Regions from separate parts of the Pseudarthrobacter xylosi genome, predicted to be linked through region 3. Evidence: riboswitches for the same ligand, from Rfam matches in the RefSeq annotation. Region 3 holds a riboswitch; each other region holds the start of a gene.
The links. Region 3 has a riboswitch for cyclic di-AMP ahead of ACZY1F_RS21150 (aggregation-promoting factor C-terminal-like domain-containing protein). Riboswitches for the same ligand answer to the same signal wherever they lie in the genome.

Region 1 (9,860 bases), on a different contig from region 3:
AGAACACCACGCGAACTCGAACGGGCCGTTGAGGGCGTCTACCACCTCCGGAACCGGGTCGCCCACCTGGAGCCCATCATCAACAGCAACGTCCGAGCCCAACTGGTCAACATGCGAACTGTCATCGGCGCCATCGATCCGCAGCTGCTCTCCTGGTTCACCAGCACAGAACGCATCAGCCCCACGCTCTCAGGCCGCCCCTCCCCCGCTCTGGCCGGGCGCAGACACCAACCATAGCTGAACGAGCCTGTGACGCTGCCAATGAAGGCATGCGCCAGACCCAAAAGCTAGTCGCCACGGGCAGACGAATACATATGACTTGGGTGTTGACAGTGTCAACACCCTTTTTGGCCGGACAAACACGGTACCTACTGCCGATCAAACGTCCAGAAGCAGCTTTCCAAGAGGGACGTCCAGCTAAAGCGGCTACGTCATGTCGTACCCGCAGCCCAGAACCATGAAGAGGTGTAGGCCAACCAGGGCCAACCCGACAGAACCGGAACGAGGAAACCGCATAGCCAAAGCTCGCAGCAGGCGGAAGGCCCACCAGCCAGGGTCTTGAACCCGTCAGCCCACACACCTGAACAGGCCCCGCGGCGACCAGGCCACAGCCCGCACACCAGCCGTCAGAGCGACGCGACCACAAGCTTTGTCAACACGCCAAAGCAAAATCGCCTCTGACGAGGGAAAACGTCGTGCCCGAGGTGGGACTCGAACTGCATTCCAGCCCCTGCAAACACTGGGAACTCACGGAAACATGCGGAATCCGGCCCGATCCGACCCCTGTACGACCCAGTCCGACGGCAATAGTGTGCACATTGTGCACACCCCCGAAATGACTCTTCTGCACACGCCGAACGCCAACCGCGCTACCCACTTTTGGAGCGCGGTTCCTCCGTGCGCTAGGAATCCGGACGGGTTCGCCCCGTCCTAACTTGTGTGTGACGCCGTCTGCCAGGGCGAAGCATGTACTCGCCGGGAGGCCCACCCAACAAAGTAGGCCATCTTGCAGTGACGCTACGTGCACCCATCTCATGACCTGTTCGGCAGACACGGACATGACCACGCCAAGAGGCGACTATGAGGCCATCCAGCGGAGGGCATGGTAGTCGCCCGCCGGATCCTTGGATTCGCTGCGTTCATGTCTTGTCCCACCCAGCCAAAGGACTGTCCAGCCATCCGCCACTCTCCGTCCGCCTCCTTCACCATTGAGGCGTGAAAACACCCTCTGGTCAGTGACGGCTAGGGCTTCGTGGGCTGATATCGGCCGCGCCGTCGGCATCAGTCGCCAGTCCGCCCACGAACGGTGGACGGAAAAACAGTGACCTGCACTAGGTGGTAGGCCCACCACCAGCATGTCAGGGCCAAGCCCGCCACCGCGTCGGGTTGAGCCAGGCAGAGCGACAGAGCTTGCCAGGCATTCAAAAGGCCGGTGATTCATTGCCCCCAGGCATTGAATCGCCGGCCTTCAGTGGTCCGACTAGCCTGCGCGCACGAAGGTGACGGCGCCCTTGGATGTCATCCATGTCAGGGGGTGGACTGCGGTTTCGTTCTTGCCGTTCAGCCCGGAGCTAAGCACTTGACCGTTGCCGACGTAAATTCCTACGTGGCCAGGTTGCATCACCATGTCACCGGGCTGGGGATCGGTGACAACGGTGCCGTAGTTCATGAACTGCATCGGACCGAGGTCCCCAACGGGGATACCGGCAGCACCCAGGGCGTTTTCCACCAATCGTGTGCAGTCCTGGATCATGCCGATCTGGGCGTAGGCGGAGGAAACCATCGCGGCGTTGACTCCACCTGTTGCCGGGGCGACCACCGGCGCGGCAGCAGCGGGGGTGACTGTGATTTGAGCCTTGGCCGGCGCAGCAGCCTTCGCGACGGCTGCCGGGGCGGCCTCAACGGCCACAGGTTTGGGTGCTTCCACGACAGGCGCCGGCGTGGTCTCAACGGCAGGACGCTCGAAGGAAATCTGGACCGTGGAATCTGCGCTAAGCGGGGCCTGTGCCTGGCTGGCGAGTTCAAGGTTTGAGGTCGACTCCGCATCGCGCTGGGCCGGGGCGTCCGCTGCCTGCGCGGCAATGCCGCTGGTCAGGACGAGGCCGGAAGCTGCTGCGATGACGGCGGCCTGGCGGCCCACACCGCCAGCATTGTCAGCGACGGATTTGGACAGGACCGCAAGAGCACTGGTTTGGACGGGGACCGCGCAGCGGCGGCCGTGAGCTTTGCGAATGGGCATGAAAGGGCCTCTCCCACTGCCTGCGAGGTTAGCTGTCGGATTCGGATGGGAGACACCCGGCCGCAGTTCCAGCGCAAGCTGGAGGTGCGGCTTCACCCCAAGGCCTGCTCGAAGCAGGCCACAATTGGTTTCCCCGTCTCTGCCGGACGAATTTGCGAACGGATCCCGAGGCGGCGGCAGAGTTAGGCAATCAGCTCAGGAGTGCCGCATTCGGATAACCGGCACGCGCCCGACCCTACGGGAAAACCCAAGTCGATGTCACATTTGCATAACGGTGTTTCGCTTTCCTTCGCCGTGCGTGAGCAATTGCAGTGGGGGTGATGTTCCGCGAAGCGGGCCGCCACCCTTGACACTGATACCCCCTGGGGGTATATTTTGGAGTGTTGTCAGTGAAGTGGTATGTCCCGGCAGGCGCGATTGGCGCCGCCTTCACAGCCGTTCAACCCCAGCGCCCCTTGATCCATCGTCCCAGAATGGAAACTGACATGTGTGGAACTGAAAACCGGACCGAACTGCCCCTCGCCTCCTCCGCCGCGGGTTGCAGCTGCTGCTCAACCGAAGCCTCCTCCGCACCCGCCACGGCCGCCGGCGCCAGCGGCGTCGAGTTCGCTGTTGAAGGCTTGACCTGCGGGCATTGCGTCCAGACTGTTGAGAAGGCCGTCTCCGCCCTTGACGGTGTGGAACCCGCCTCTGTTGATCTCGTTCCCGGCGGCCGTTCCCGTCTTATCGTCGGAGGTAAGGCCGATAGTGCCGCTGTGCGTGAGGCTGTCACCTCCGCCGGCTACGCCCTAACCAGCCACTGACCTCTTCACGCCTCCCCTGGCAGCCACTGCCCGGAAAAAGCGCAATCTCCTCTCGAAAGAAAACCCATGGAAGATCACACCCAGCATCACGGTGGACATCCAAGCGAACCCACGCCCCCGCCCGAACAAAACAACACTTCCCCTGCGTCGGTCACCACAGTCACCGAACACCCACACAGCCACCACGAGGTCCACAGCGGGCAGGATGACCATGCGGTTCACAGCCACGGACAGCACGCCGGGCACAGCACCGCTATGTTCAAAAACAGGTTCTGGCTGACCCTGGCCCTGTCCGTCCCCGTCGTCTACTTCAGCCCCATGGTCGGGCACATCCTCGGCTACATGGCCCCGATGTTCCCCGGCTCGACCTGGATCCCGCCCGTCCTGGGCACCGTCATCTTCCTGTACGGCGGCCAGCCGTTCCTCAAGGGCGGATGGCAGGAACTAAAGAACCGGCAGCCGGGGATGATGCTGCTGATCGCGATGGCCATCACCGTCGCGTCCGCCGCGTCCTGGGTCACCACCCTGGGCATCGGCGGGCTCGACCTGGATTTCTGGTGGGAACTGGCACTGCTGGTAGCGATCATGCTGCTGGGCCACTGGATCGAAATGCGGGCCCTCGGCTCTGCCCAGGGCGCTCTGGATGCTCTCGCCGCGCTCCTTCCCGACGAGGCTGAACGCATCACCGACGCCGGCACGGAAACTGTTCCGGTCTCTGCCCTCCGCGAAGGCGACAACGTCCTGGTCCGCCCCGGCGCCAGGATGCCAGCGGACGGAACGGTCGTGGACGGCCAGGCCGAGTTCGACGAGTCGATGATCACCGGCGAATCCAAAACCGTTCTCCGCAGCCCCGGTGACACTGTTGTGGCCGGGACCGTCGCCACCGATAGCAGCGTCCGGGTCCAGGTCACCGCCGTCGGTGAGAACACGGCGCTGGCAGGGATCCAGCGGCTGGTCGCCGAAGCCCAGGCGTCCTCCTCTAAAGCACAGGCCCTGGCCGACCGGGCGGCGGCCTTCCTGTTCTACTTCGCCGCTGGCGCCGGCGTCATCACTTTCATCGTCTGGTCGCTGCTCGGCAGCGTCCCGGAGGCTGTCACCCGCACCGTCACGGTATTGGTCATCGCCTGCCCGCACGCGCTGGGGCTGGCCATTCCGCTGGTCATCGCCATCTCCACCGAGCAGGCAGCCCGGGCAGGGGTGCTGATCAAGAACCGGATGGCCTTGGAACGCATGCGCACCATCGACGTGGTCCTGTTCGACAAGACCGGCACGTTGACTACTGGTGAGCCTGATCTGAAGGACATCGCGACGGTGCCCGGTGAGGAAGCTGATGCGGTGCTGGCCCTCGCGGCCGCGGTGGAGTCCGACAGTGAGCATCCCGTAGCCCGGGCCATCGTCCGGGCAGCGCGGGAGCGGAACCTGAGGTTCCCGCAAGCAACGGACTTCAGTTCACTGACGGGACGGGGTGTCCGCGCCACCGTCGATGGCCGCACCGTCCATGTCGGCGGCCCGGCGCTGCTGCGCGAACTCGGCCTCACCGAACCCGACGCGTTGGCGCAATCCACCGAGACCTGGATGGGCCGGGGAGCCGCGGTGCTGCACGTCATCGACGGGGATCAGGTTCTGGGAGCGGTCAGCCTCGAAGACAGCATCCGGCCCGAATCCCGCCAAGCGGTGGCAGCATTGCAGAACCGGGGCGTCAAGGTGGCCATGATCACCGGCGACGCCCGCCAGGTCGCCCAGGCAGTCGCTGAAGACCTGAAGATCGATGAGGTCTTCGCTGAAGTACTTCCGGCAGACAAGGACAAGAAGGTCGCCGAACTCCAGGCCCGTGGGATGAAGGTCGCCATGGTCGGCGACGGGGTGAACGACTCCCCGGCACTGGCCCGCGCAGAGGTGGGCATCGCCATCGGCGCCGGCACCGACGTCGCCATGGAATCGGCAGGTGTAGTACTGGCCGGAAACGATCCACGCGCCGTCCTGTCCATGGTGGACCTGTCCCGCGCCAGCTACCGCAAGATGTGGCAAAACCTCATCTGGGCCACCGGCTACAACGTCCTCGCCGTCCCCCTGGCCGCCGGCGTCCTGGCGTTCGCCGGGGTAGTTCTGTCCCCAGCCGCCGGGGCGGTGCTGATGTCGATATCCACGATTGTGGTGGCCCTGAACGCCCAACTGCTGCGGAGGATGAAACTGAACCCCTCCCAAGTACGTTGAACCCTATGGCGCTGACCGGCCCTAAAGCCCACAGCCGGTAGCCTTAAGACCACCAAGCCGGCACGGAAAGGAGGAAAAGTTGTGACCGCAGTATCCCGCGGCCCCGTCACCGCTTTCCTCCTCCGTGCAGGCCTTCTGACCATGACCCTGGCCATCATCGCCGGAATCTTCGGCATGCACATCATGACCGGGGCCCACAACATGGCTGGCGCCCACAACATGCCCGGCGCAACTGCGGACACGGTCATGGGCCAGACGCACAGCACCCCGCCCGGCCACGCCAGCCACGGGACTGAACTGTCGCCGGACGCGGCCATAGCCGCCGAACCGGTAAATGACTCGCCTTCCTCTTGCTCCACTTCCGGAGGCTGCCCCAAGATGTCGGCCATGGACGCTTCCTGCGTGCTGGCGCCAGGGAATACCTCCCTCGCGGCCTCCTTGTCGGGAGCAGCCGCCTACTCGGTGCCTGACCTCGGCCGCGCGACTGCAGCGGGCACGAACTATTCCTTCTCACCGGACGGCCCCTCACCCGGTGACCTCAGTATCAGCCGCACGTAAACGAGCACTGCTGCGCCCCGTATCCTGCGCACAGTCGCAGCATGGGCACGCAACGAAACAGGCCGCCCTCCGGGGGCGGCCCACACTACACGCACCACCAAGGCGCCCAGGCGCCGCTGATACTTTGAGGACCCTGATTTAAATGAAAAAGACCCTGACCATTTCCACTGCCGCCGTCGCCGCAGCAATCGCCCTCGCCGGATGCTCCGCCGGTTCAGGAACCGGAAGTTCGGACGGAAGCAGCATGCCCGGCATGAACCACGGCAGCTCCGGCATGGCATCAAGCTCAGCCCCTCCTGCTTCGGCTCAGTTCAACGACGCGGACACCATGTTCGCGCAGATGATGATCCCGCACCACGCCCAGGCCGTGACCATGAGTGACACCATGCTCAAAAAAGAAGGCCTCCCGGCCGCTGTGACAGATCTGGCCACCAAGATCAAAGCGGCCCAGGGACCAGAGATCGAGAAGATGACCGGCTGGCTTGAAAGCTGGGGCCAGCCCACGATGATGCCCACTAATATGCCTTCGGGCCACAGCATGTCCGGGATGATGGGCGAGGACGACATGGCCAAACTCGAGTCCGCACAGGGCACCGAAGCGGCCAAGCTCTTCCTCACCCAGATGATCGCCCACCACCAAGGCGCCGTCATGATGGCCAAGACCGAAACCACCGACGGAAAGAACGCCGAAGCGGTCCAGCTCAGTAAAGACATCGTCAGCTCACAGGAAACCGAAATCCAGGAAATGAAAGACCTGCTAGCCACCCTCTAGCCAGCACACCAGCAGCGCCGGCCCCTCCCCCGGGGCCGGCGCCTCCCCACAAACATTTCCGGTCCACCATTGGAGTTTTTCCGTGCCCCTGCACTCTTTGACCCGTCCCCGGCCCGCAGCCGCCATCGCCGCAGCAACCCTCTTATTCACCTTGTCCGCCTGCAGCCCCAACTCATCAACCAACACTCCGAACGCCGGCACCGCACCTTCCACTGCCGCCTCCGGTCTTCCCAGTTCACACGTTCACGGCCTGAGCGTGAACCGCGAAACCGACCAGGTCTTACTGGCCACCCATGACGGTCTCTTCGACGTCACCAAATCCCCGGCCACCAAAATCGGGGACACCAACGACCTGATGGGCTTCACCGCCGCCGCTGACCAGGACGTCTTTTACGCCTCCGGGCACCCTGGCCCCGGCTCGAATCTGCCCAACCCCATGGGCCTGATCAAATCTGCGGACGGCGGTAAGACGTGGGAGCAGCTTTCACGCCAGCGCGTATCGGACTTCCATGCCCTCACGGCAGTCAAGTCTGGAATAGTCGCCTACGACGGGGCGCTTTGGACCAGTCCCGACGGGAAATCCTGGTCAGCGGCCACCGCCGGGTTCGTTCCCGCCGTCCTGGCTGGCACCCCGGAAGGTGACACCGTTCTGGCCACCACTAAGGACGGGCTTCAGCGCTCCACCGACGGCGGGAAAACTTGGCAACTGAACACCACGGCCCCCATTGTCCAGTTCGTGACATTTGACAGCAGCACCGAAACCTTCGGTATTGAACCGGACGGTTCGGTCCACTATTCAGCAGATGCCGGAACTACATGGTCCCGCGTCGGCCGGATCGACGGACAGGTCCAGGCGGTAGCCGCTGTAGAAGGGGCGGCAGGCAAACCCTGGTTGTGGGCTGCAACCCCTACCGGGTTGGTTGTTTCCACTGACGGCGGGGCGACGTTCCGGCCCGCCGACGCCGTCTAACTGACGGACACCGAACGAACTCCTCACCTCACTCGGCTGACACTCCGGCTGCGCTGCGGGGCGGGTTCCCCTAGGATCCCGCCCCGTCCCCAAGACCGCGAGGCTATCGCCGCAATCCGGCCATGGTCACCATGACCAGCCGGAGCACCGCCTCCCGGGACGTCAGTGTGGCCGCCGCTTCAAGGGCGTGGAGGCAAAAGGCGGCAAGTTCTTCCGGCGCGACGTCCTGCCGGAACTCCCCCGCCCCGGCGCCCTGGCGAACCAGATCCGCCAGGAATCCGTTCAGATGCTGTTGCGCCAAACCGACATGCGCGCCGCGGTGGAGCCGGACAGTATCGGGTGATCCATGCCCGGCACTGCTGAGGAAGGCATAGGCTTCCAGCACTGCCTGAAGCTGCCGCCCAGGTTCCTCAGTCTGCTGCCGGACCTCGTCCAGGTGTCGCAGATGAGCCTGGATCTGGCGCTCATGCCAGGCCAGGAGAATAGTCTCGACGTCCGGAAAATACTTGTACAGTGTCGCCCTGCCGATACCGGCGCGCTGTGCGATCCCGGACATCGTCACCCCGCCAACGCCGTCCGCTGCTACGAGCTGCGCCGTGGCGTCCAGGATCGCCCCACGCACGGCGTCGCGGTGCGTCTCGATGGTCTCGTTCCACAGCTTCGGCATAACCGCAGAATACAACACGACGCACATTCGACATAGTGACGCAACCAATACATACTGTCTTATAAAATGGGGTGTTCACCCTGCCCACCAGAAGCGAGGAAAGTTATGACAGAACATCCTGCATCCAAGGCCCCTTCAGGCGAACAACGCGGACCGGCGCCCCGGCACAAAACGCCGCGGTGGGTGCTGGGCTTCCTTGCCGCTGCGGCCCTGATCGTTGTAGTTGTCGCCGTCGTGCACCTGAGCGGCGGCGGAATGGTGAACCACACTCCGTGAAAGTAATGCCGCCGGCCCTGCGCAAGGCCACACTGCTGGTCCACGTGGCCTGTTCTGTGGGCTGGCTCGGCGCTGTTGCAACATTTCTTGTCCTGGCCATCGCCGGCCTGAGCTCCGTCGACAGCCAGCTGGTACGCGCCTCATATATTGGAATGAGCCTGGTTGGCTGGACTGTCATCTTCCCGCTCAGTCTGGCTGCCCTGCTGTCGGGCATTGTCCAGGCACTGAGCACTCCATGGGGTCTCTTCCGGCATTACTGGGTGCTGATCAAACTGCTGATCACCACGGTGGCCGCCGCCCTGCTGCTACTCCACCTGCAACCGGTCACCCAGATGGCCACAATTGCCTCCTCCACCGATCTTGCTGCGGCTGATATGACGGGCATTCGCATCCAACTCGTCGCCGACGCCGGTGCCGCCTTGGCCGCGCTGCTGATCGTGACGGTACTTTCCGTCTACAAGCCACGGGGCCTCACCCGCTACGGGCAGGACCGCGCCGCAAGACAACCAGCAGCCCTCCGCCAGGACTAGTTCAGCACCACCTGCGGCCCCGGGGGACCACGTGCTCCTTTTCTTGGGACACGGTGATGGCCCGCGAGCTGCAGTCCGGCGTAACAGTCCACCTCGGATTCGGTGTCGTATCCCTCCTACTCACGACCTTGGGCTGGGAGCATGCGCTGGAGAGACCGGGAATGCCATCTCCTATACGGTCACTCAGGTGTTGGTTGAGTGGGACACCGACGGGGAGTACAACATCCGGTGGGAGGCCACCTAGCTGGTACGCCGGCTGCAAAGGGCTCCTGAGCTACGGGCGCCCTGGACGGATATTTTCAGCAAGTAGCGCGCTGAAAAAACTCGAGTACCTGCTACGCATGTGTACTTGTGTCTGGCTCAACTAGGTTTCTAGGTACGGTGACACTTCGGAGCGGCTGGCTCCGGGGCACCAGGTTGCGGGCAGATCTAACCCTTTCTGCTTCTCCCATGGCGGTCACTTGCCTGACGCTGTCAGGTTGCCCTGCACGTACTGCCACCCCGCGAGGCATGATGAGAAAACCAGCCGCTCCTCTTTCAACTGCCCCGGCACCGGTATTCTTCGACGCCAGCGGAAATCGCTGGCCCCGAGTCCTGACCGTTCTGTTTACCGCAGTGATGTTGATGGTCCTTTCGCTGGTTTCAATCCTCCCCGCGGCGACGGCCCCGGTGCGCTATGGGGACCGCAACCAGGCAGTCAGCTATCCACGGCTGCTGCTGGCGCAGCAGGACCTGGAGAACATCCCGAAGATCGGCTACAGAGAAGGCGCCGCCATTTTTCACCGGATCGCGCTGGTAGAGCCCAAAGATGGCAAGGTCCTGCTCAAGGAT
Region 2 (9,860 bases), on a different contig from region 3:
TCGCCGTCGTACGTCAGGCTCTGTTTGGGCACGCCACCGAGCCGCGACGAACGGCCGCCGGCGAGGATGACGGCATCGAATTCGAGGGGGTCAGCGTCCACCCACCCAGCTTAACCGTGCAGGCCGGAATACTGCTCGGGGCTGCAATACTGCTCGGGGCCGGGATGCTGCGCGGGGCTGAAGCAGCGGCGCGAAATCAGGCAGCCCGTTCCGGCAGCAGGAATGGATCCCAGGCCGGCGTTGGCTTCTCAAGTTCCTTGATCTGCCAGATGGTGCCGTGCGGCGGTTCCGGGACAAACCTGAGCTTCCAGCCCATTTCAGCCGGGGTGTGATCGCCCTTGCTGTTGTTGCAGCGGAGGCACGCGGCCACCAGGTTTTCCCAGGAGTCGGCGCCGCCACGTGATTTGGGCTGGACATGGTCGATTGTGTGGGCCCCTTTGCCGCAATAAGCGCAGCGGTGGCCGTCCCGCCGCAGGACGCCGCGGCGGCTGACAGCGGTGCTCTGGTTGTATCTGGGGCGGATGTAGCGGTTCAGGAGTATCACGGACGGGCGGCCCATAATCTCCTGGGGCCCCACCACAGGGTCATCGCCTTCGGCAATAACGCTGGCCTTGCCCGTGAGCACAAGCACCAGCGCCCGGCGGAAGGTGACTACCGCCAGCGGTTCATATCCAGCATTCAGAACGAGAGTGCGCATGCACGTACCTCTTTGTGGCCGCACCCGTCAGGGGCACGAGGGCCGGCTGCCCCCGGCATATCCGGGCTATGGATCGACACCACAAGAGTAAACAAAGAATCCCGGGATCAACTAATCCGGAAGTATCCGGGATCCCGTGTCGGGCCTGGCCGCCCGTCCGGATTTGTGCGACAGCCCGCAGACAGCAAAGGACCCCCGCCGTGAGGCGGGGGTCCTTTGAACACTCAAGCAGCTGCTAGGACACGCGGATGAAAACCGGTCCTGAACCAACATTGGCGCTGAATACAACGGTCTGGTTGCCGTTGTAACCGCCGTGGACTGCCTGGCCGTTGCCCGCGTACACGGCAATGTGGGCCATGCCCGCGCCGCCGTCTGCGTAGTAGATCAGGTCGCCGGGCTGGGCCTCGGCGGCGCTCACGGTCTTACCCAGGGACAGGTAGCCGGCGGGCCAGCCGTGGTAGTTGATGCCCACGGCGGCCAGGGCGTTGGTCACCAGCATGGTGCAGTCCTGGCTGACGCCGAGCTGCGCGTACGCAGCGGACAGGATGGCAGCACCCTTGCCGCTGGCAGCGACGGGAGCCGAGGGAGCGGCAGGGGTTGCCGACGCTACCTTGATAGTGGCCGCGGCCTTGGCCGGAGCTGGAGCCGGAGCTTCAACAACCGGCTCGGGAGCCTCAACCGGAGCCGGAGTGGTGGTCACGGCCGGCTTCTCGTAGGAGATGGCAATGGTGGAAGCAGCGGAAATAATGGCCGGGGCCGAAACCTCAACCTCAAGGTTCGAAGCGGAAGCACCTTCGTGCTGCACTCCGGTGTCTGCCGCGTTCGCAGCGATACCACTGGTCAGGACAAGGCCGGAAGCGGCAGCGATAACCGCGGCCTGACGGCCCATGCCGCCGGCGTTGTCGCCGACAGCCTTGGCAATGACAGCCAGCGAGTTGGTCTTGGCGACCTCGGCGCGGTGCCGTGCAACAGTTGCACGTGTAGTCATTAATTTCTCTCTTTCGTTTTCCTCAGGACCGCGTGGGCAGCACGAGGGCTTTGGACGCGCCGGCATCTTGGGGGTACGCCGGCACGCCCCGAACGGGGATTTAGCGAAAAGTTTCCAGCGAAGTGCGGTTCTTCTACTTCATGGTGTAGAAGGATCCGCCGCCTGTGGAGGCCACGGAGTGCAGCAGCGTGCCCTGTGACGGGTTAAGTGCGCTGATCATCATGCCGTTGCCGACGTAAATGCCAACGTGGGCGCCGCCATTCTGCATGACCAGGTCACCGGGAGCCGGTGTGGCGGTGGGCCGCATGGCTGTCCAGGCATTGGTGCGGGGAATGCTGATGCCGGCCTGGGCGTAGACCCACTGCGTAAAGCCTGAGCAGTCCCAGCCATTGGGAGTGGTGCCGCCCCAAACGTAGGGGTGGCCGATACCGGTGTAGGCAAGTGCTGCCAGACCCGAAGCGGCAGCGGAGGAGACAGTGTCAGCGAGCTTGGAGGCCGCGGCCTCGGTTGCGGCAGCACCCTGAGCCCCGGTTTCGGAGGCCGTGGACTGCGCACGAACCGTCTCAACCTTCGGTGCCGGCGTGGTCTTGATCACGGGGCGCTCGAAGGAAACGGTAGCCGTGGGCGCCGCAGTTACGGCGAGTGCCGTCTGCGCGGAACCGGACTCGGTAGAGGCGGAAACGCCGGCGGTGGTATCCGCGGCGTTGGCCGGAAGCCCCATGCTCAGGATCAGACCTGATGCAGCTGCGATAACGGCAGCCTGGCGACCTACGGTCCCGGCATTAGCACTGACTGCCTTGGACACGGAGTCCAAGGGGTTGGTGCGAACCGGTTGTGCGCGGTGGCGCGCAGAATTATGGCGTGAAGACACGAAGGTAGCCTCTCCCAATGCCTACGAGGTGAGCTGTCGGATTCGGATGGGAGTCACCCGGCCACGCTGCTTCACAGTGGAAGCTTTGCGACTTAACCCCAAGGCCTTCAGAATCGAAGACCAAAATTGGTTCCCCCGCCCCTGCCAGACGATGTCATGCGAACGGACCTTGAGCGGTGGCAGAGCTAGGCAATCCACTCAAGAACGTCAACTTCGGAAAAGTTGACGCGCTTTAGACGTTACAGGAGTTCCTGGCCAATGTCACATTCAGGTCACGGCACGTCGCTGCGATCCGAGAGTTTGCCATCATTTGAGTCAGAGCCAGCCGGTGGGGTCGACGACTTCGCCGTTGATCTGGACCTCGAAGTGGAGGTGGCAGCCCGTGGACGCGCCCGTGGTGCCACTGAGGGCAATTACGTCGCCGCGGCTGACCGTCTGGCCTACCTTGACGCTGGCGGACGAGAGGTGGTTGTACGTGGTTTCAAGGCCGTTGCCATGATCCACCACCACGCGGTTGCCGCCACCATACTGGTGCCAGCCGACGAAGGTCACGGTGCCGCTGGCAGCGGCCATGACGGAGGTTCCGCACTGTGCCACGTAATCCTGGCCACGGTGGAAGTCGCCGGTGCCGCCGGTGATGGGGCTGACCCGGAATCCGAAGGGTGAGGCCGTAACCAGCTGGGCCAGCGGCGAGCCCAGGCTTCCGGCCGAGGCGGCGCGGGTAATGGATCCCGCGGACTGGGCGCTCAGCAGCTGCTTCAGCTTGCCGTCGGGATCACCCTGGGTAACCACTGATGAGCGGCTGAAGTCAATTTGGGCGGCGGCTTCGGCGGTAACTTCGGGCTGCGGGGCGGCGGAAACGGACGACGCCGGCTGGCCGGGCGCCGGGGTGGCCATCACGGGGCCGGTCACGGGAACCGTCACCGTGAGAGCCAGGCCTGTTGCTGCCAAGGCGATGCCGGCCTTCTGGCCGAGGCCACTGGCAGCGGCGAAATCCGTCATCTGCCGGAAGGGTCCCCGGCGGCGGCGTGCTTCCCGCTGTGGGTCGCGGGGCCTTTCCGCGGTGAAATCCTCGGCCACTCTGGGCGCCGAAGCGGGACCCGCCGCGCGACGGCGGCCCCTGGAGTATTGCGTGGTCAAGAATGTTCCTCTCTGGGTAGCCTGCGAAGTTAGCTGTCGGATTCGGGTCAGAGAGTTCAAAGACCCGGTCCGCCGTGACAAGCACTTGGCGCAGAGATATCCCGTGAGGATCCTTCGCTGGAAGAGGCTTGCTGCTGACGGACTTCACCCCAAGGCAGTCTCGCGACTGCCGGTTGTGGTTCCCCCGCCTCTGCCAGTTGGTGACTCGTGCACCTGATCCGCTGGCAGAGCTCGGCTTCGGATCAGGTAACGCTTTTGTATCGACGCTGAGTTTCAACTATAGGTGATTAAGTTGGACAGTAACAATTCCGTTATCTTTGCGGAACGAGTCGTCATTGCGCTATCCCGCGGCCCCACGCGGGGGGACCGCCGTCCCGTCAGCGGACGGAAACGAAGACGTGCGATGCCACTTCCGGGGGCAGCTCGAGCGCCCCTTCTATGCCCGGAACCCGCACGGAGATGTACTCCCCCACGCGTTCCAGGGACACCGAGGCACCTGGCCTGATTCCGCCCTCGTCCAGCTGGACCAGCAGCTCAGGTTCCACCTGGATGGGCTCGGCCAACCGGCTGACCGTCACGTTCGACGCCGGCCCGTAGCCCTGCATCGCATCCAGGAGATTAATCACAGCGGCGTCAGGCAGCGCGGACGCCGGCCCGCCCAGTGCGGCCAGCCCGGGGATGGGGTTGCCGTAGGGCGACTCGGTGGGGTGGTTGAGCAATTCGTAGATGCGCTGCTCAACGCGTTCACTCATCACGTGCTCCCAGCGGCACGCTTCATCGTGGACGTAGGCCCAGTCCAGGCCAATCACATCCGCAAGGAGCCGTTCGGCCAGCCTGTGCTTGCGCATCACTTCCGTGGCGCGTTTCCGCCCGGCTTCGGTCAGCTCCAGATGGCGGTCTCCGGAGACCACTACCAGTCCGTCGCGCTCCATCCGGCCGATGGTTTGGGACACCGTGGGGCCGGAATGCCGCAGCCGTTCGGCGATGCGTGCGCGAAGAGCAACGATGTTCTCTTCTTCAAGCTCCAAAATGGTCCGAAGATACATCTCCGTAGTATCGATCAGATCCGTCATCCAGCTCAGCTCCTCGAGCGCAGTACCTTGCGTTGTCCCACCGTATCGCGTCCCGCTCAGCGGCGAGGTCCGCTAAAAAGCTTAGCCTATTTTGAATTTGTCTGGATAATCACGGGCAGGAAGAAACGGTCTCATTGGCCGGACTATGACGGCGCCAGTTCCCGCCCAATCAAGGGTTCAGGCAGAATAAAGGAGGTCCTTATCCAGTCACTGCCGACTACCGGCCACCCCACCGTCCGGACGTGAGCGACGTCCATGCCGAAATTGGAGCCCCCGTGAGCGAAACCAGCATCACTATTCCTGCCGACCTCCTGCCAAAGGATGGACGGTTCGGCGCAGGCCCGTCCAAGGTCCGGCCGGAGCAGCTCGAGGCGCTCTCAGCGGCGTCCAAGACCATCCTGGGGACCTCCCACCGTCAGGCTCCCGTCAAGAACCTCGTAGGCTCCGTCCGCGAAGGCCTCAGCCAGTTCTTCCGCGCCCCCGAAGGCTACGAAGTGGTCCTCGGCGTCGGCGGCTCCACGGCTTTCTGGGACGTCGCCAGCTTCGGCCTGGTGGAGAAGAAGGCCCAGCACCTGTCCTTCGGCGAGTTCGGCTCCAAGTTCGCCTCAGCCACCAACAAGGCCCCGTTCCTGGACGCCTCCTCCATCATCAAGTCCGAGCCCGGCACCCGCCCGGTATCGGCCGCCGAGGCAGGCGTGGATGTCTACGCCTGGCCGCAGAACGAAACCTCCACCGGCGTCGCGGCTCCGGTCAAGCGCGTTGCGGGCGCCGACGCCGATTCCCTGGTCCTGGTGGACGCCACCTCAGCAGCCGGCGGCCTGGACGTGGACGTCTCCGAGGCCGATGTCTACTATTTCGCCCCGCAGAAGAACTTCGCGTCCGACGGCGGGCTGTGGCTGGGCCTCTTCTCCCCCGCCGCGCTGGAACGCGCCGCGAGGATCAAGGCCAGCGGCCGCTGGATCCCGGACTTCCTGGATCTCCAGACCGCCATCGACAACTCCAAACTGAACCAGACCTACAACACGCCGTCGCTCTCCACCCTGGTGACCCTCGACGCGCAGGTGCATTGGCTGAACTCCAACGGCGGCCTGGACTTCGCGTCCGCCCGCACCGCTGACTCCGCTGGCCGGATCTACGCCTGGGCGGAGGCCTCCGAGTACGCCACCCCGTTTGTGGCCAAGGCGGAGGACCGTTCCAACGTCATCGCCACCATCGACTTCGACGACTCGATCGACGCCGCCGCGATCGCCAAGGTGCTGCGCGCCAACGGAATCGTGGACACCGAGCCGTACCGGAAGCTGGGCCGCAACCAGCTCCGGATCGCCACGTTTGTGGCCATCGAGCCGGCCGACGTCTCCGCACTGCTGGCAAGCATCGAATTCGTGGTGGGCGAACTGCGCAAGTAGCTTTACCGCGCGAACGTACACTTGGGGCCCAAGAACCGGGGCCCCAAGTGTACGTTCGCGCTGTTTTGTGGTGACGTGAGCGTGTCAGCGTCCGACGGCGTCGTCCGGGTTTTCATCCCGGGCGGCGCCGTCTGCGTTGTCCCCCGGTTGTTGGACGCCCAGATGCGACACGACGCCGAAGTACCTCAGGCCGCGGGCGCGCCGGTTGAAGGTGAGCCGGAGCTGCTGGGCGCGGATGATCCAGATCATTCCGATCACGGCGGCGATGATCCCGGAGGCGGCCGCCACCGAAAGCGACCACCGGGGGCCGGCGACGTTGGCCACCCATCCCACCAACGGCGCGCCGATGGGGGTACCGCCCATAAAGATGGCCATGTACAGGGCCATGACCCTGCCCCGCATGACGGGATCGGTGGTGGTCTGGACGTAGCCGTTGGCGCTGGTCATCATAGTGATCGCGAACAGTCCCACCGGCACCAGCGCGACGCCGAACCAGAAGTAGTTCGGGGCAAGCGCGGCCAGCCCCGCCGTCACGCCAAAGGCAGCCGCCGCGCCGAAGATCATCCGCAGGCGGGGTTTGCCGCGGCCGGCGGAGAGGAGCGCGCCCGCCACGGAACCGATGGCCATGATGGAGTTCATGAGCCCGAAGGCGCTGGCGTCCAGCCCGAATTCCGTGCCCACCATCGCGGCGATGAACAGCACGAAGTTAAGCCCGAGTGTGCCCACAATGAACACGGCGACGAGGACCACCAGAATGTCCGGCCGGAACCGGACGTAGCGCAGCCCTTCCCTGATGCGGCCCTTGCCCGGGGCCGCCCGGGGAAGCTGCCGTAAGGACGCCGTCGGGATCTTCCACAGGCTCAGGAGCATGGCCAGGAACGTGGCCGTATTGATCAGGAAAACCCAGCCGGGGCCCACAGCCACCGTCAGGATCCCTGCCACAGCGGGCCCGATCATGCGGGCCACGTTGAAGGAGGCGCTGTTCAGGGCTACGGCGTTGGGCAGGTAGTCGTCCCGCACGAGTTCAGAAACGAAGGTCTGGCGGACCGGGGCGTCGAGCGCGGAGACCATGCCCAGCAGCAGGGCAAAGCCATAGACGTGCCACAGCTGGCCGGCGCCGAGCACCACCAGGATGCCCAGGCCGGTGCTGAGGAGGGCCATCATTGACTGCGTCATGATCAGCAGCTGCCGGCGGCTGTACCGGTCAGCGACCAATCCGGCAACGGGCGCCAGGAAAAGCTGTGGCCCCAACTGCAGTGCCATGGTGATGCCCATGGCTCCGGCGTCGTGATCGGTGAGGTGGTCAAACACCAGCCAGTCCTGGGCCGTCCGCTGCATCCAGGTTCCGATGTTGGAAACCAGCGCGCCGATGAACCAGATCCGGTAGTTGAGGATGTGCAGGGATTTGAAGGTGGACATCAGTGCCGGCCTTCTTGGTTCTCAACCCCGCGCATTTTCAACTGCTAGTCAGCCTCGCCGGCAGGCTCGTCGTCTTCGGATTCTTCATCCTGGCCTTCGGACCCGGGAGCGTGAGCCTCGGCCGGCGAAGCGTCCGGCTCCGAAGCGGAAGCAACAGCAGCGCGCGGCTCCTCTTCCTCCGCCGCCTGTGCATCCTCGGGGCGGACACGCTCGGCCCACGGCACCCACTCCGGGGAAAGGATGGAATCCTCCGACGGCAGGAGGCCAAGCTCGCTGACCGTGACCACCTTGGAGCGGGAGTTCCTGGTCAGGACCGCATACCACTGCCAGCCGTCGTAACCGGCCATTTTTGATTCGAAGAGGTGGGTGACCAGGCGGTCGCCCTCACTTTTGGCAGCCAGGTGCGCGCCGATGTCCGACGCTGCCGTGATGCCTTCGATGGCTGTCCTCGCCTCGCCAACGGCAGCAGCGAGGAAGGCGTCCGGCTTGCCTGTCCGCCACACGGGCACGCCGGTACGGCGCTTGGCTTCGGCTTTGGCGCCCAGCGTCTCCGGTGCCGTGGTGTCCGGCTGTTCAGCTTCCGCGTTCATGGCCAAGACCTAAACGTCCAGCTCGTCGGCAACCTTACGCAGGGCAGCCGCGATGGCCTTGCCCTTGTTGCCTTCCGGGTACTTGCCCGCGGACAGGGTTCCGGAGAGGTTGTCCAGCACGCTGACCAGGTCCTGGACAAGCGGCGCGAGGTCCCGGGCGCTGGGCCGCTTGGCCTTGGCGATGGACGGCGTTTTGTCCAGGACGCGCAAGCCCAGGGCCTGTGCACCCTTGCGTCCGTCGGCAACGCCGAACTCAACGCGTGTGCCTGCCTTCAGCTCCGTGATGCCTTCGGGCAGCGACGATTTGGGCAGGAAGACTTCCTGGCCGTCCTCGCCCGCGAGGAATCCGAAACCTTTTTCCTTGTCATACCACTTGACCTTGCCGGTAGGCACGTAATCAACCTTCTTCGTTCTGACGTCTTCTGACACGGCCTGCAGTCACCGCATCCGCACTGATGTGCGGGTTCAGGGTATGACAGCAACGGACCGTGTTGGTCTGTTCCTCAAGGTTACCGGTCGCCCGGCTGTTAGCGTTACCTGCATGACACCCTCGCGATACCGGCGCCCACTGATGATCTGCGCAGCGGTCGTTGCCATGCTTTCCCTCGTTGCGGTGGGCGCAGTCATGGCGCTGGCCTTCGCAGGCTCCACTGCTCCGGCCTGGGTCACCGCCACTGCCCTGTACGGCTTGCCTGCGGCGTTCCTGCTAATGCTCTTCCTGGTGCTGGACAGCGTGGCCGGCCGGCGCCGGGCAGGAAAGTCCAGCGGGCGGTAACGTTGGACTGATGTCCCTTATCCGCGCGCTCAGCAAAGAACTGGAAGCACGCAGCGATGACTCGTTGCGGGCGCTCTTCGCAGCGCGGCCGGACCTTATGTCCCCCGCGGTTCCTGACTTTTCAGCCCTGGCCGCCCGGGCAAGTGCGCGGGTCAGCGTCCAGCGTGCGCTCGAACGGTTGAACAGGCCCCAGATGCAGGTGCTGGAAACCCTGCATCTGTGCACCAACACGGACACTGAACACAGCGCATCGGCGGCGGGCCTCCGGAAACTCATTGCCGGATCCACGGTGGCGGCACTGGAACGCATCCTGGCCTCGCTCCAGGAACTGGCTTTGGTGCACCGGGCCGAGCCGCCGCATGGAACGGCGGTTTCGGGCCACCGGCAGCGCTACTACCTGCCGGTGGGATGCCTCAAGGACGTGGTGGGAATCTATCCTGCGGGGCTGGGGCGCAGCTACACCGAGCTGGTCAGGCTTCAGCCCGCGTTTGCCCAGCGGGTGGTCCAGCTCGTTGCCGAGCTGCACCGCAGCGGCGTCTCCATCCAGAACGCCACCACCCCCATGGAGGCAGCCCTGGCGCTGCAGCACTGGACGTCCTCGCCCGAGGCACTCAAAGAGGCACTGGCCGGAGCCCCGGAACGCACGACGGCGCTGCTCGCCAAATTCCGTAACTGGGCCATGGGTGCCGTCCCCCAGGCGCAACGGAAAGCCTCGGTCTCGACCCAGGGCGCCGACGTCGGGCCTGTGGACTGGCTCCTGGCCCGTGGCCTGCTGGTCCCCTTGGACGCCGCGCACGTGGAACTGCCGCACAGCGTAGGGCTGTCCCTTCGCGGCGGTGCCATCATCAATGACTTCTCCCTTTCCCCGCCGGTTCCGGAGCTGGGCAGCACCACCGCCGCG
Region 3 (9,860 bases):
AGCGGCCCATGGATGGCATCCGCTTCGTCCAGCTGACCCCGCCTGGGTCCGCCTGCTCCATTTGTATCGGCGAGGGCCTCAACGACGCCCCTCCTGGTACGGCGCCAAGCCTGCAGATGGTGGTCAGCGATATCCAGGCCGCCCACGACCACCTCAAGGGCAACGGCGTAGAGGTCAGCGACATTGACGTGCAGGACTGGGGGCACTTCGTCTATTTCGCTGATCCCGACGGCAACAAATGGGCGGTGCAGTACATCCCGGGCCGTGACGCCTTAGCCTCTGACTCACAGGCCCGTGACGTCTTAGCCGGTGGCGCCTAAGGCAAAATAGGCAGCATGAACATCCCGACACAAGCCGCCACCCCGACACAAGCCGCCACACGGACGCCTGCAGCCACACGATCGCTGACCTGCCGTGCCGTCCTTTTCGATATGGACGGCACCTTGGTGGACTCCACGGCAGTGGTCGAAGAGGTATGGGGAGAATTCGCTGCCCGGTACGGCCTGGACATCGCCGAGATCCTGCGCACTTCGCACGGCATCCAGGCTGCGGATACCGTCCGACGCTTCGCGCCGGCCGGAGCCGACGTTGTGGCGCTCACTGCCGAACTCGGTGCCATGGAACGGGTGCGGACTGCCGGTATTGTCGCGTTGCCGGGGGCTGCCGAGCTGCTTCGCAGCCTCCCGGCCGAGGCAGTGGCGCTGGTGACCTCAGCGGACAGGACCCTCGCGGACATCCGCATGGACGCCGCGGGACTCGCCATGCCAGCCAAGGCCGTGACGGCGGAACTGGTCACGCAGGGCAAACCGGACCCGGAAGGGTATCTGAAGGCAGCCGGACTGCTGGGCGTGCAGCCGGAGGACGCCGTGGTGTTCGAGGATGCACCCGCCGGAATTGCGGCAGGGGTTGCCGCGGGGATCCGCACGGTGGCCGTGGGTCCCAATACGGGCGTATTGCCGGCAGGAGTGCTCCACATCCCGGACTACCGTGGAGTGACTGTCTCCGTGGAACGGAACGCCGGGGGACGGCCGATCATTTCTTTCCGGCTTTGAGGTCGGCGACCATCTTCGTGATCCGCCTGGCCCGGGTTTCGTCCGACTTGGCATCTCCGATTGGCTCCACGTACCGGCGCTGCGTGCTGTAGTTCAGCGTGGCGTAAAAAGCCTGCGCTTCGGGTTCGGCAGCCAGGGCTGCGGCCAGATCGTCGGGGACCTCGATGATGCGCGGCTGGGTGTCCAGTTCCACGTCCACCTCGATGGTGTCGCCGGCGGCAACTCCGGTGAATTCCCGGTTGGCGGTGCTCACCCCGATCAGGTTCTGTCCGCCCATGACCGCAATGCTGCTCCGGTAGCTCTTGCCGTTGATGGTCACCACCACCGGCGGACGCTTGCCCGCGCCGAGAGCCGAGATGACCTCCTCGGGAACTTCGATTCCCGCCTTGTTGCCGCTGCCCAGGATGGTGGTGGTGATTTTCATGGCCCAAGTATGGCAGCCCTGGCGCCGGGAATCAGGCGCAGGGGAGTCCGGGTAAGGCGGAGTCGGCCTCCTAGTACCAGTTGTGCGACAGGTGGAAGTTCAGCGCGCCGCACGGTGACTGGTAGCGCTCCTGGATGTAGTTCAAGCCCCAGTTGATCTGCGTGCGGTAGTTGGTGAGGTAGTCCCCGCCGGAGCTGGCCATCTTCTCAGCGGGCAATGACTGGACGATTCCGTATGCGCCGCTGCTGGCATTGGTGGCCGTGGTGGTCCATTCGGATTCCTTGGTCCACAGCGTCTGCAGGCACTGCATCTGGTCAGCGGACCAGCCGTAGGTCGCCAGCTGCCCGGCGGCGTAGGCCTGGGCTCCTGCGGGATCGTTGACGGCCACAACGGGAGCGGGTACAGGTTCGGGAGCCGGTGCCGGCGCCGGTGCAGCCTCCGGAGCGACCTCCGGGGCGGGGGCCTGCGCAGGCGCCGGTTCGGCAGCCTGGGGCGCGACGTTGATCTCGGCCGGCGCAGCCTCTGGGGTGGCCGGAGCCTGAATCTCGGCTGCTTGGATGCTCAGCTTCGACTGGGCGCTGGCGTCTTCGGCGGCCTGGTCCACGCTGGCCGCAAGTGAAGCGGACTCGGAAGCGTGTGCCGCGGCGGTGACTCCGACCAGCAGGGCGCACGCCGTCGCCAATGCCGCGGCGCGCTGGCCCACGGAGGGAATCCGGGCCGCCTTGGACAGTGGGGACATAGCTGCACCGATACGGGTCTGCTTGCGGTGGCTGGCGGACTTTGTATCGCCCTGCGGGCGTGTTTCTACCTTGAATTCAGACATGATGGATCGCCTCTCACACCTGCGGAGTTAGCTGTCGGGTTCGGATGAGGGCATCCGGCCACACGGCACAATCACGTGTTGGCTTAACCCCAAAGGGCACTTGGTGCCCGGGACGGTGGGTCCCCCGCCTCTGCCTCTGAAGACGGAATCCGGGAAGTGGCAGAGCTTGGCGTCATCCGGATATGCGGCCCAAACGGGATCCGCACTTGTTCGACGCTACAGGAGCTGGACGCTTAAGTCACATTTTGGTAACAGGAATCACGAAGACGGTGTGTCGCCTTGCTGCGCTCGGGCTTCGGTTAGGTGCACCATGGCGCCAGCAGGAAAAAGTAAGGTGAACTCTGTCCGCCCGGCCCGCGAGGCCACTGCCACGCTCCCGCCGTGGGCCTCCATGATGGACTGGACAATGGACAGGCCCAGGCCGCTGGTGCCCTCCGATGCCCCGGCGCCCACGGCCGGTGCCGTTCCCTTGCGGGCCGCGTCTGCGCGGGCAAACCGGGAGAAAACGTGGTCCACGAACTCCGCAGGGATGCCGCCGCCGTCGTCCGTTACGGTCACTGCAGAGCCCCCATCTGCAGACTTCGTGACAGCGGTGACCACGGTGGTCCCGGGCGGCGTGTGTTTGCGCGCGTTGGAGAGCAGGTTGACCAGCACCTGACGCAGTTGGGAGGCATCACCGTTGACGGCAAGCGGTTCGTCGGGCAGTTCAAGGCGCCAGCGGTGGTCCGGGGCTATGACTTTCTCGTCACTGACGGTTTCGATCACGAGTTGGGTGAGATCAACTTCGCTGAGCTTAAGGGGCTGTCCCTCATCGAGCCGGGCCAGTAGCAGCAGATCCTCCACCAGGGTGGTCATACGTTCGGACTGGCTCTGGACGCGGGCCAGGGACTTCCGCCCGTCCGGCGTGAAGTCCTCGGTCATCCGCATCAGCTCCGTATACCCGCGGATGGCGGTCAGCGGGGTGCGCAGTTCATGGGAAGCGTCGGCAACGAACTGCCGCACCTTGGTCTCGCTCCGCTGCCGCGCCTCGAGGGCACTGGCCACGTTGTCCAGCATCAGGTTGAGGGCGTGTCCTACGCTGCCCACTTCGGTTCCGGGGTTGGAGTTCGACGGCGGGACGCGCACCGCGAGTGCCACCTCGCCGGCATCCAGCGGGAGCCGGGCCACCCGGGTTGCCACCTCGGAAAGCTGCTCCAACGGTTTCATGGTGCGCCGGATGAGCACGGTTCCTGCCAGCCCGATCAGCGCCAGGCCGCCAAGGGAAACGAATACAAACGTCCATACCAGCGATGCCAGGGTGCTTTCCTTGGCGGCCAGCGGAAGGCCCGTGACGAGGACATCGCCGTAGCCGGTTTCCACGGCCACAATCCGGTAATCCCCGTTGGACAGCGAGCGGTTCGCAGGGACGCCGTTCCGCGCCAGTGCCAGCAGGGTCTGCTTGTCTGCGGCGTCGAGGGGCAGGCGTGTGATGCCCGAGTCCAGGAAGCCGCCACTGTTGATCTGGCCGTTCAGGATCCGCGCATTCAGCGTTCCTACGCTCTGCCCGCGGGAATCAAGCGGGTCCGGCCTGCCGTTGAATCCTCCCAAGGGCTGGCGGCCCGGATCGTTCGAGCGCTTGGCGGCCTGGCTCAGCTGGTCATCCAGCTGGCCGGTGAGGAAGGAGTCCATGGAGGCATAGCTGAACAGTCCCACGGCGCCGCAGATGGCCACCAGGAGGGCCATGGCCAACAGGATCAGGCGCGTACGCAGATGCCAGGTATCCGGTTTCAGCCAGCTCCGGGCTGGTGCTGGGGTTGCTCGCGGCGAGGACATGGAGCAGCTACTCGGCCGGCTTGATGACGTAGCCGGCGCCCCGCACGGTATGGATCATGGGCGGGTGCACGGCATCCACTTTCTTGCGCAGGTAGGAGATGTAGAGCTCCACAATGTTGGCCTGGCCGCCGAAGTCGTAGTTCCAGACGCGGTCCAGGATCTGGGCCTTGCTGATCACCCGTTTGGGGTTCTCCATAAGGTACCGGAGCAGCTCGAACTGGGTGGCCGTTAGCTGAAGGTCGTCGCCCGCGCGGGTCACTTCGCGGGTGTCGATGTTGAGGACAAGATCGCCCACCACCAGTTCCGCTGTGTCCATCGCGGCAACGCCGGAGCGCTGGACCAGGCGGTGCAGGCGCAGCAGGACCTCCTCCATGCTGAACGGCTTGGTCACGTAATCGTCCCCGCCGGCCGCGAGGCCCAGGATCCTGTCCTGAACGGCGTCCTTGGCAGTCAGGAACAGCGCAGGTACCTCCGGCGCGAAGGCGCGGATCCTGCCCAGCAGCTCAACGCCGTCGAACCCTGGCAGCATCACGTCCAGCACCAGGACGTCCGGGCGGAACTCCTTGGCGAGCTTGACGGCCTCCGGGCCATCCGAAGCGACGGCAACGGACCAGCCGGCCATGCGCAGCCCCATGCTCATAAGTTCGGAAAGGCTGGGTTCGTCGTCTACCACCAGGGCGCGGATGGGGGAGCCGTCCGGGTGGGCCAGCTGCGGAAGGTTGTTGGTCATGGAATGCGAAGTGGCCATGGGACAACTCTCCGATCATTCGGTTAGCCCGCGCTATGGGGTTCCTGTGCGCACGCTGTGAATGCCAGCCTAGCGAGCTGGGTGGGCGGGCGGGATGCCGAGCTTGCGCCGGGCCGCCGTCTTTTCCGTTGGACAGGTGGCCAAAGGCCACAAGCAATTTCGGCGAGTCATGGCACGGTGAATCTAATGGGCTTAACGCCACGAATAAGCGAAGATTATTCGTTGATCAGGGCCCTATGAACACCCTCAGCGGACAACAACTTACGATTTGTCGTCATTTCCGAATGGTGATCTATCACACAAATCCGCATTCTGTCTCACTATGCGGAACAACGCACCCATTGTTACTTGCAAGTTCTTATTGTTACGTTGCACACTTTGAATTGTGAACAAGAACTCAACAGCACCTGCAGCCGCAGAATATTGGCCCAGCACATCCGCTGCTGCCGACATGCGCTGTTGTCGAATGCACGCCTGACCTTCAGACCCCACGGAGTTCCTAGGCATTCGCCCCCAGCCCAGCGTAGGGCGCCCTCCCCAGATCTCATTGCGGGGAAATCAGCATTCGAGCCGCGATGACGGCCATTCACATTGAGGTAAGCATTCATGTCAGTTGCATCCGGATACGTCCACATCTCCGTCCGTAACGCAGGCAAGGCGGGCCAGGCTTCCGGTCTCCGCCAAGGCTTCGGCGCTCGACCGGCATTCGCCCCGGCAGCCCCAGGCGCCAGCTTTCCCGCCCCCGGCTACGCGCCCCAGGGCTACAACCCCAACTCCTACGGCCAGCTCCGTGCTGTCCAGCCTGCCGAAGCCGCGCCGCTCACCGCGCCCACCCCGGTTATCGCGGGGCCAAACGCCGTGCGGCCCGTCGCCAACGACACCGTAGCCCGTGGATTTGTCCTCTACATGGGCATCGACGAGGAAACCGCAGCGGCCGCCGGAACCTCCATTGCCAAGCTTGCCCAGGAAATCCGCGCTTACGCTCAGTCACTCGTGACCGGTGCCGAAAGCTACGCTGCGGTGGCCGTGGCCCCGGCCGGCACCCCCGGTTCCGCGCTCGACGTCGTCCGTTCCACCTTTGGTGACCCCACCGTGAACGCACAGAAGCGCACGGAGACTGCCCGGCTGCAGCAGCCCCAGGATCCGCGCCCGTCCGGTGTCCTGATCGACCTTGCCCGCCGCGAAGTCCACCTTGACGGCGAATCCCTGAACCTGACCTTCAAGGAATTCGAACTCCTGAACTACCTGGTCGAAAACGGTACCCGCACCGTGGGCCGCGATGAGCTGCTCGAGGGCCTGTGGCGCAACGCCGAGGAAGTCCCCAACGAGCGCACCATCGACGTCCACATCCGCCGCCTCCGCTCGAAGCTGGGCCGCCTCGCCAACACCGTCCGCACCGTCCGCGGCCAGGGCTACCGCTTCTACGAGCACCCCGAAGTTATTGTCTGGGCTGCTCCGGAATACTCGATCTAGTCCTTCAGCGACGCACCAAAGCGGCCGTACCCCTGAGGTGCGGTCGCTTTAGCTTTCACGGGACGCCATCCCCGCAGACGAACCCACGAGCCGGGCGCCTCAAGCGGAAGTTGCTGGAAAGGACGCTGCAGCGCAGCGGGATATCCCGAAAGCGCCGTTGTTGCGTGAGGTACGAGCGCAGGCGCAGAGGGATCGTCGCGCGAAAGCGGAAGCGGCCGCCCTGGCTGAAGGTTACGGGCGCTAGGCTTGGGGGATGAGCGACCACCACATCAAACGCCTGGTGATCATGCGGCATGCCAAGGCCGACTGGCCCGGCGGTGTGGCGGATCATGAGCGGCCGCTGGAGGAGCGGGGGCACCGCGAGGCGCCCCTGGCCGGCAAGTGGCTGGTCAAGCACGGCATCCTCCCGGACTTCATCCTGTGTTCCAGTGCGCTGCGCACCCGCCAGACCTGCACCTGGGTGTGCTCCGAGCTGGGGGATAAGGCCCCGACGCCGAAGCTTGAGGACGGCCTCTACGCCGCCTCTGCACTGCGGATGCTCGCCGTGGTCAACCACGTGCCTGACACCGTCACCACCCTGATGCTCATCTCACACATGCCTGGCGTCCAGGACCTCGCCATGCACCTTGCCTCACGCGACTCGAACCACGACGCCTACATGGACGCCGCCACGCGCTACCCCACCAGCGCACTCACGGTGCTGGAAACGGAAAAACCCTGGGCCGAGCTGGACGGGCAGGATGCCAGGCTGACCAAGTTCAAGGTCCCGCGAGCCCACTGACCCCGCGCGTTCCGGCGACCTCGCGCAGCAGCCCGGCGACGTGCTGGATACCGGGGCTGGCCGCCATGGTCCGGCGGTACACGATGCCCACCTGCCTGACCTGCGTGGGGTTGATCACGGGCAGGCACACGACGTCTTCAGGCAGTGCGGGCCGGCCGAGGCGGGGGACCAGCGCCACAACGACTCCCTGCTCCACCAGGGCGATGTGGGTAGCGAAGTCAGGATCGTAGACCCTGATGTCCGGCACCCGGCCTAGATCGGCGAAGATCCGCAGCAGCGCCTCGTTGCAGATGGCGCCGTGCGGCGTGCTGATCCACCGTTCGTCCACGAGGTCGGCCGGTTCCACCTGGCTGCGCCCGGCCAGCGGATGGTCGCGGTGCACCAGGACGTCAGCAACGTCCTCGCACAGCCAGTCGAGCGTCATGTGCTCCGGTATGACCAGCGGGACGGAGTTCCAGTTGTGGACCACACCGAGGTCCGCCTCCCCGTTGGCCACCCGCGCCACGGCTTCCCGAGGGTCCTCGGCCAGCACGCTGATGTCCAGGTCCGCTTCCGAAGAAGCCAGCCGTCCCAGCACTGGCCCCAGGAGGCCACGGCACGCGGTGGAAAAGGAAACAACCTTGAGGTGCCCGGTAGGTTTGGCCGGATCCGCCAACAAGGTGGATTCCAGTTCCTCGAGCTCCGACATGATGCGCCGGCCGTAGGCTGCCAGGGTGAGCCCCCGCTCAGTCAGCAGCACCCCGCGGCCGCGGCGCTCCAGGACGGGGAACCCGGTCTGCTTTTCCAGCTTCTTGATCTGTTGGGAGACGGCAGACGGGCTGAAGCCCATCACCTCCGATGCCGCTATAACCGAACCGTGTTGTTCGATTGCCGCCAGCGCCCGGAGCGAACCGATCTCAATCATGAAGCAAACGTACATGATTAGCCGCAGAATTCAACGCTGGTGCTTCATCTGGCCTTCTGTAAGAGTGGGACCGTGAACCTCCGACACTCCCTCCTCGCCACCCTGGTCGCCGTACTCTGGGGCCTGAACTTCGTGGCCATCGACTTCGGCCTGCATGCAAATGGCAGAGAGGTTCCCCCGCTCCTTTTTGTGGCCATGCGGTTCCTCCTGGTGGTCTTCCCCTGGATCTTCTTTATCAGGAAGCCGGACGTCAGCTGGCAGGCGATCATCGGCGTCGGCGTCTTTATGAGCGCGGGCCAGTTCGGCCTCCTCTACCTGGCCATGGCGCTAGGCATGCCGGCAGGCCTCGCCTCCCTGGTCCTCCAGGCGCAGGTGCTGCTTACCGTCCTCCTGGCTGCCGGTGTACTGCGCGAGCGGCCAAGCCGGAGCCAACTGGCCGGCGTCGTTCTTGGCGTTGCGGGCCTGGCCGTGGTGGCCGTCGGCCGCAGTGCCGTGGCCCCGCTGCTGCCGCTCATCATCGTTCTGGGAGCCGCGCTGTCCTGGGCTGCCGGTAACGTCATTGCGCGTCAGGCCAAGGCCGCCTCCGGGCTGGGATTGGTGGTCTGGTCCGGCGCAGTGGTGCCCCTTCCCCTCGCCGGACTGTCGCTGCTGGTGGACGGCCCGGAAGCGGTGTTCGGCACATTGGCAGACCTCCAGCCAGCCACGATCCTGAGCGTGCTGTACACGGCGATTTTCGCATCGCTGGTGGGGTACGGAATCTGGAACCGGCTCTTGGCCAGCTACCCGTCGTCGGCCGTGGTGCCCTTCACCCTACTGGTCCCCGTGGTGGGCATGAGCGCTGCCTGGCTGGCATTGGGGGAAGTCCCGACGCCGGCCGAACTGGCTGGCGGGCTGCTCCTCCTGTGCGGGGTGGCGACAGCGGTACTCGCTGGCCGTGGCCGGCGCGGTCCACGGCTGGGTCAGCGGCGTGACGCCGGTTTGGCACCCGTCTTGGTGCCCGGTTTGGGTGCCGGCTTGCGGACCGGGGAGGCGGACGACGACGGTCGCTTGCCTGCCGAGGCAGGCATCCGTGCTGGCGCTCGGAGCCCTGACTCGCGCTGAGCTGTTGCGGTACCCCGGGGTGCCGCGCCACTGGTTGCGGCGCCTCTGGTTGCGGCGCCTCTGGCGGCCGCGGTCCGAGATGCTGGGTACCTCGCAGCAGGACGGCCTACGCCGGACGCGGACCGCCGCTTGGCCGGCGACGGCTTCCGTTTCGCAGTTCCCGGACGCGTTCCCCTGGGCCAGGCAGCGCCAAGGAAGAGGACCGCTAGTGTGGCAACTGCTGAGGCCGCACCCCAGTAAAAATAGTTGTCCGGATCCCCCGTGGGGAGCGGTGTGCCGAAGAACGACGACTGCTCGGCGAAGGCCAGCTCCCAGGTGCTGACAAAGGCCAGGGAAAAGGCAATGGATAAGCTGGATCCCGCGGCGGTGGCAACCAGCACCAAGCGGCGCCCGCGTGCCAGCACCTCCGCTACAGCCGCCACGTAGGCCAGCGCAACCAGGCCCAGGAACGTGACCATCACGGCCTCTTCCAGGGTGATGGCGGTGAGCACCAGCATGCCCAAGGCGGCGACAGCCGCGATCACGGCAAACTTTCCGCTGTTACCCATGTGGCGCATGTGTTCAATCATCCCGCTACTTCACAACATAGCCGCGCATGATTGCCATGATTGCTGCAACGCTTTGGTCACGGGTGCGTTCGGGATTGTAGGTCTGCCGGTCCAGCCCCACCACGAAGCAGGCGCCAAAGATCGCCGTCTCCAAGCTGCCCCGCGAGATCGTTTCGTCCACCTGATACGCGGCA

Region 1: another riboswitch for cyclic di-AMP. It lies ahead of ACZY1F_RS20710 (NlpC/P60 family protein); the one in region 3 lies ahead of ACZY1F_RS21150 (aggregation-promoting factor C-terminal-like domain-containing protein).
Region 2: another riboswitch for cyclic di-AMP. It lies ahead of ACZY1F_RS04315 (M23 family metallopeptidase); the one in region 3 lies ahead of ACZY1F_RS21150 (aggregation-promoting factor C-terminal-like domain-containing protein).

The regions. Positions count from the first base shown of each region.
Region 1 is NZ_JBVAYT010000016.1:827-10,686, forward strand. Features, by position in the region: gene ACZY1F_RS20705 (hypothetical protein) at 1-237, shown strand, start outside; gene ACZY1F_RS20710 (NlpC/P60 family protein) at 1,481-2,239, opposite strand; cyclic di-AMP (ydaO/yuaA leader) riboswitch at 2,247-2,428, opposite strand; gene ACZY1F_RS20715 (heavy-metal-associated domain-containing protein) at 2,713-3,042, shown strand; gene ACZY1F_RS20720 (heavy metal translocating P-type ATPase) at 3,109-5,256, shown strand; gene ACZY1F_RS20725 (hypothetical protein) at 5,338-5,814, shown strand; gene ACZY1F_RS20730 (DUF305 domain-containing protein) at 5,957-6,586, shown strand; gene ACZY1F_RS20735 (F510_1955 family glycosylhydrolase) at 6,669-7,556, shown strand; gene ACZY1F_RS20740 (TetR/AcrR family transcriptional regulator) at 7,660-8,223, opposite strand; gene ACZY1F_RS20745 (hypothetical protein) at 8,329-8,499, shown strand; gene ACZY1F_RS20750 (DUF2269 domain-containing protein) at 8,496-9,029, shown strand; gene ACZY1F_RS20755 (bifunctional polysaccharide deacetylase/glycosyltransferase family 2 protein) at 9,540-9,860, shown strand, end outside.
Region 2 is NZ_JBVAYT010000002.1:50,608-60,467, reverse strand. Features, by position in the region: gene mobA (molybdenum cofactor guanylyltransferase) at 1-101, opposite strand, end outside; gene ACZY1F_RS04330 (HNH endonuclease) at 197-697, opposite strand; gene ACZY1F_RS04325 (NlpC/P60 family protein) at 933-1,685, opposite strand; gene ACZY1F_RS04320 (C40 family peptidase) at 1,819-2,490, opposite strand; cyclic di-AMP (ydaO/yuaA leader) riboswitch at 2,561-2,723, opposite strand; gene ACZY1F_RS04315 (M23 family metallopeptidase) at 2,872-3,696, opposite strand; cyclic di-AMP (ydaO/yuaA leader) riboswitch at 3,700-3,934, opposite strand; gene ACZY1F_RS04310 (iron-dependent transcriptional repressor DtxR) at 4,074-4,769, opposite strand; gene serC (phosphoserine transaminase) at 5,045-6,175, shown strand; gene ACZY1F_RS04300 (MFS transporter) at 6,260-7,594, opposite strand; gene ACZY1F_RS04295 (DUF3027 domain-containing protein) at 7,639-8,184, opposite strand; gene ACZY1F_RS04290 (cold-shock protein) at 8,194-8,577, opposite strand; gene ACZY1F_RS04285 (hypothetical protein) at 8,726-8,959, shown strand; gene ACZY1F_RS04280 (helicase-associated domain-containing protein) at 8,970-9,860, shown strand, end outside.
Region 3 is NZ_JBVAYT010000020.1:459-10,318, forward strand. Features, by position in the region: gene ACZY1F_RS21135 (VOC family protein) at 1-320, shown strand, start outside; gene ACZY1F_RS21140 (HAD-IA family hydrolase) at 336-1,052, shown strand; gene ACZY1F_RS21145 (DUF1905 domain-containing protein) at 1,033-1,476, opposite strand; gene ACZY1F_RS21150 (aggregation-promoting factor C-terminal-like domain-containing protein) at 1,547-2,299, opposite strand; cyclic di-AMP (ydaO/yuaA leader) riboswitch at 2,305-2,457, opposite strand; gene ACZY1F_RS21155 (sensor histidine kinase) at 2,558-4,111, opposite strand; gene ACZY1F_RS21160 (response regulator transcription factor) at 4,119-4,859, opposite strand; gene ACZY1F_RS21165 (winged helix-turn-helix domain-containing protein) at 5,466-6,332, shown strand; gene ACZY1F_RS21170 (SixA phosphatase family protein) at 6,586-7,113, shown strand; gene ACZY1F_RS21175 (LysR family transcriptional regulator) at 7,091-8,017, opposite strand; gene ACZY1F_RS21180 (EamA family transporter) at 8,090-9,118, shown strand; gene ACZY1F_RS21185 (TetR/AcrR family transcriptional regulator) at 9,692-9,860, opposite strand, start outside.